One region of the Brevibacillus sp. JB24b genome, then DNA from elsewhere that is predicted to be linked to it. Evidence: predicted binding sites of a transcription regulator. Region 1 holds the regulator's gene; the other holds the start of a gene.
What was found. Region 1 encodes Rex, which represses fermentation and respiration genes when NADH is low (regulators of the CRP and FNR family bind a similar motif). Its sites were predicted from a motif close to TTGTGAAATATTTCACAA; they were not measured.

Region 1 (2,209 bases):
TGCTGAACTATCAGTTGCTAAACTTACACATACACCTTTTGCAAGCATCTCAGGAACCCTAGCTACACCACTAGCCAATTTTAAGTTACTAATTGGATTATGAGCTACTTTAACATCATATTTAGCCAACGTATCAATCTCTTCATCTGTTAAGTGAACCGCATGAGCAACTAATGTTGGGTGATTAAATACACCTAGATTCTCTAGGTGAGCAACTGGTCGTACACCATAATCCTGAACGTTTTGTTCCACTTCTGCTTTTGATTCAGACATATGAATATGTAATGGTACGTTTAATTCAATAGCCTTCTCAAGGATTTGCTGGATATACTCAGGAGAGCACGTATAAGGAGCATGCGGTGACATCATTGTATGGATACGACCGTTAGCTGCACCGTTCCAACGTGATGCGAATGATGCTGCTTCTTGTAATTTCTGTTGACGTTCTTCTTCTGAGCAAAACCCAATCACTCCACGGCAAAGTACGCCACGCATCCCAGATGCTTCCACCTCTTGAGCTACTGTATCCATATGATCATACATGTCTACAAAGGTAGTTGTACCCGTACGGATCATTTCGATAATAGAAATAGCTGTACCCCATTTCACATGCTCTGCTGTAAATTGACCTTCCATTGGCCACATTTTATCTTCCAGCCATTGTTTCAAAGGTAGGTCATCCGCAAATCCACGTAGTAGGGACATGCCTACGTGACCATGTGTATTAATTAATCCTGGCATTACATATTTATTTGTTCCATCAATGATCTCGTCATATGCTGATAAATCTTCAGGTGTTTTACCTACATATGTAATTTTTCCCCCGTCAAAGCCAACCGCTCCATTATAAATAACCTCATTTTGTTCATTAACAGTAATTACGGTTGCATTGGTAATGATTTTCATCAACGTAGACACTCTCCTCTTTTTCTGTTTTTGATTCCTTAATTTAAATAATAGGCTAAACTTTGTAAGCTGGAAGTCAAATCGTTATGATCAATTTTCACTTCTTTTTCAGTTCGAATCGTTGTTGGTGCAAAATTTAGGATCGCTTCTATTCCAGCTTCAATCAGTTTATTTGCCACCTCTTGTGCTGCGGAAGCAGGCGTCGTAATAATCGCCATACGAATTTGTTTTTCTTTAATAATTTCTTCCATTTGATCAATCGGTTCAATGACCAATCCACCTAAATCTTTGCCTATTTTCTGTGGGTCCGCATCAAAAATGGAAACAATTTTCATATTATCTTTTAAATAGACATTGTAATTTGAAATCGCTTGGCCTAAATTACCGGCTCCCACCAATGCTACATGAATCACTTGGTCCAATTTTAAGATATGACGAATCTTTTCAATCAAGTAATCTACGTCATAGCCAATACCTTTTTTTCCAAAGTCACCAAATGCAGATAGGTCCTTTCGAATTTGGGCTGGGTTAATATCCATTGTTTTGCCCATCTGTTGGGAAGAAACCGTTTTTACTTGTAACTCCTGTAGATTTGTTAAATATCGCAAATAGATCGGCAGACGGCGAACGACCGCTTCAGAAATTTTTGGTACTTTCCCCATAAATTGCACTCCTAACTTCGTTGTCTATCATGTATAGAGGTCTTGACTGCCTTTAAAACCTTATAATCTTGTCCATTAGAGAGAATGGTAATTGATCCATCCCGGCTAGTGACATACGTATCTGCCCATGATTCCTCCAAACGCTCCACCACTTCACGCATGGAGTCTTTCCACTGCTCCCGAGGAATGCCGGTTTGCACAACGGCAATCTGAGGATCCACCTTCGTTAAAAAGGCTTGAATAGAGGCTTGATTGCTACCCTGTGCCGCAACCTTTATGATCTCAGCAGGCAATAGAGAAGGATATTTTACAAGCAACCGCTCCTCTGCTTTTTCATTAATGGCACTGGTGAACAAAAATTGGAGTTTTCCTTGGGTCAGACAAAACACAAGCGAATTATCCTGTGGTGATAAAAACAGGTTCTCGCTGGGATGTAAAAATGTGATCTCCACATCTTTTCCCTCTAGTAATTGATCCTTTTCCTTTACATACACAACTTGCTTTTCCCTAGATATATGGATATTACTGTGAATTGCGAAGGCTGTCAATTTCGGCATGTAAATCTTATCAAATTGAATTTTCTCCGCTAACTTATCATAGCCACCAATATGAGTAGGTAAATCGTTTGTCAATAACAGGTA
Region 2 (2,209 bases), 970 kb from region 1:
TTGTACCAGGAGTATCGGTAGACATATAGCTTTCATCCAAAATCGGGTTGTATTTCTTCCGCATTTCTACGTTAGAGCCGAATCCACCTGTTGCGACGATGACACCTTTACTTGCGTTAAAAGTGATTTCTTGACCAGCAGCGGTTTTTGCTTTGACGCCAACTACACGTCCTTCGCTATTTTTCAATAATTCTTCCGCTTTTGTTTCTGTTTTCACGGGAATTTGCATTTGATCTGCTTTTGCTTTTAATTTCGTGACTACTTCTGCCCCAGTGTGACCTTTAGGAATGAGGGCACGAGGAACAGAGTGACCGCCGAATTGGAATAAATGATCTGGTAAGAACTCCACCTTTACCTCATCCCTTAACCATTCAGCAGCGTTGGTTGCATTATCTGTCAACACCCGCACCATAGCAGGATTACCAACGTTATCTCCACCTTTTAAGGTATCTTGGTAGTGAGATTCCTTGCTATCTTTGATTCCTTTTTTCTCTTGTACCCAGTTGTTAGCAGCGTTCATTTCTGCACCGGAGATGAGAGTATTACCACCGATTGATGGCATTTTTTCCAACAGGACTACGGAGGCTCCTGCTTTTTTCGCTTCCATAGCAGCCGCGAAGCCCGCACCACCTGCACCAATGACTACTACATCGTAATCCTGTACAGCCTCTTCTTTAGCTGTTGCCTTTGCATCTGCACCTTTGGCAGTTAACGTCACACCTGCCTTACTCACTGCGTCCTTTACAGCACCGATGTAACCTTGGCTTGTAAGGGTAGAACCACTGATCGCGTCTACTTCCGTGCTATTTTTTGCAATGATTTGGTCTCGCAATTTCTTATATACTGGTTCGGATAATACTTCGTTTTCTTTTTGTTCGAGAACTTTGATATCTGAAAGCTCTTCGTTTGTAAACGTTACTTCAACCTTGATTGGTCCGTGTTTACCATCAGCTTGACCGATAGCTGTCACAGAGTCACCTTTAGCTGGAGTGGTGCCTTGGCCACTACATCCAACCATGGCTATTATGATTGCCATACTTAAGAAAAGCATAAAAATTTTTGATAAACCCTTCAAGATGATAACCTCCTTGGATATATGTATAGTAATGAGAAGGGGGGCATTAGAAAAAAATCTAGGTCATAAATGCGTGATAGCAATCAGGATTACTCCATGATCGGTTCACCATGATTGTAATAACCATTCATGAAAGCTTAAGTGAAAAAAATCACAATTTACCGATAATACCATCCTATAATTTTTAGCTATGATCGTAAAGCGCTTTCATATCAAGTGTTTTAAGGGTTTGTGTTTAATCTGTGAAGTGCCATTGACGATATTTTCAGATAAAAAATTATGTTATAAGTCTCAAAATTCCAACTAAACTTCTATCTGTTACAATGATAAGAGCTAATGATTGCTACAGGATATAAAGGGGACTTATTCATGAAACGGAAATATGCAGATGTAACAGGTTGGACAACAGTGTTAGACAAGCATTTTGTACCATTGGCTAAACGGGGAGAGTACTTTGACGGGATCATTACTGGACTAGTTCTAACAAAAATGGCTGAACCATACTGGGTAACCATTAAGGGACAAGAAATCTGTATAGCAGATGATGGGTATGTCTGGATTCAATGTTTTCCAGCGGGTCGACATTATGTTATGACTGCAATGATGGATCAGTCAGGTAACGTGGTCTATTTCTATTTTGATATTATCCTGCGACATGGTATGGGGGAAAATGGTGTTCCTTGGTACGATGATTTATATCTGGATTTAGCGATGACTCCTACTGGGATAAGTGAAGTATTGGATGAGGATGAATTGGAGGAAGCCTTACAAAACAAAACGATCAGTGAGTGGGAGCGTGATTTGGCAGTTTTGGAAATGGAACGGTTACTTCTGGAAGTAGCAAATGATACATGTACCTTGCCGCAGATGGTACTAGCTCATGCTAGCGAGTGGCGAGATATCGTTCTTCAAGTGAAAGAATCCTCCCAATAAAGAGAGGATTCTTTTTGCGTTATTTAGCTTGTGGCTCTACCTGCATTCTAGGAACCTCTGGCTTTCCTAGTGGATTGTTGTACAGATAGTCTGGCACTTCTCCCACGACAAGAGAGTTGGTTATGGGGATGGAGGTTGTTACGACGGTTTGATCGGTTGCAAAAGGTATAATCACTTGCAAACGTACTTCGACTTGAAGAT

Region 2: a site for Rex is predicted at 1,215-1,232, ahead of ACQV1I_RS05750 (flavocytochrome c). Genes of this name have one in related genera too.

The regions. Positions count from the first base shown of each region.
Region 1 is NZ_JBNVQV010000001.1:2,113,480-2,115,688, reverse strand. It holds gene ACQV1I_RS10340 (amidohydrolase) at 1-906, opposite strand, end outside; gene ACQV1I_RS10335 (redox-sensing transcriptional repressor Rex) at 945-1,568, opposite strand; gene ACQV1I_RS10330 (ComEC/Rec2 family competence protein) at 1,580-2,209, opposite strand, start outside.
Region 2 is NZ_JBNVQV010000001.1:1,146,710-1,148,918, forward strand. It holds gene ACQV1I_RS05750 (flavocytochrome c) at 1-1,075, opposite strand, end outside; gene ACQV1I_RS05755 (DUF402 domain-containing protein) at 1,445-2,008, shown strand; gene yunB (sporulation protein YunB) at 2,028-2,209, opposite strand, start outside.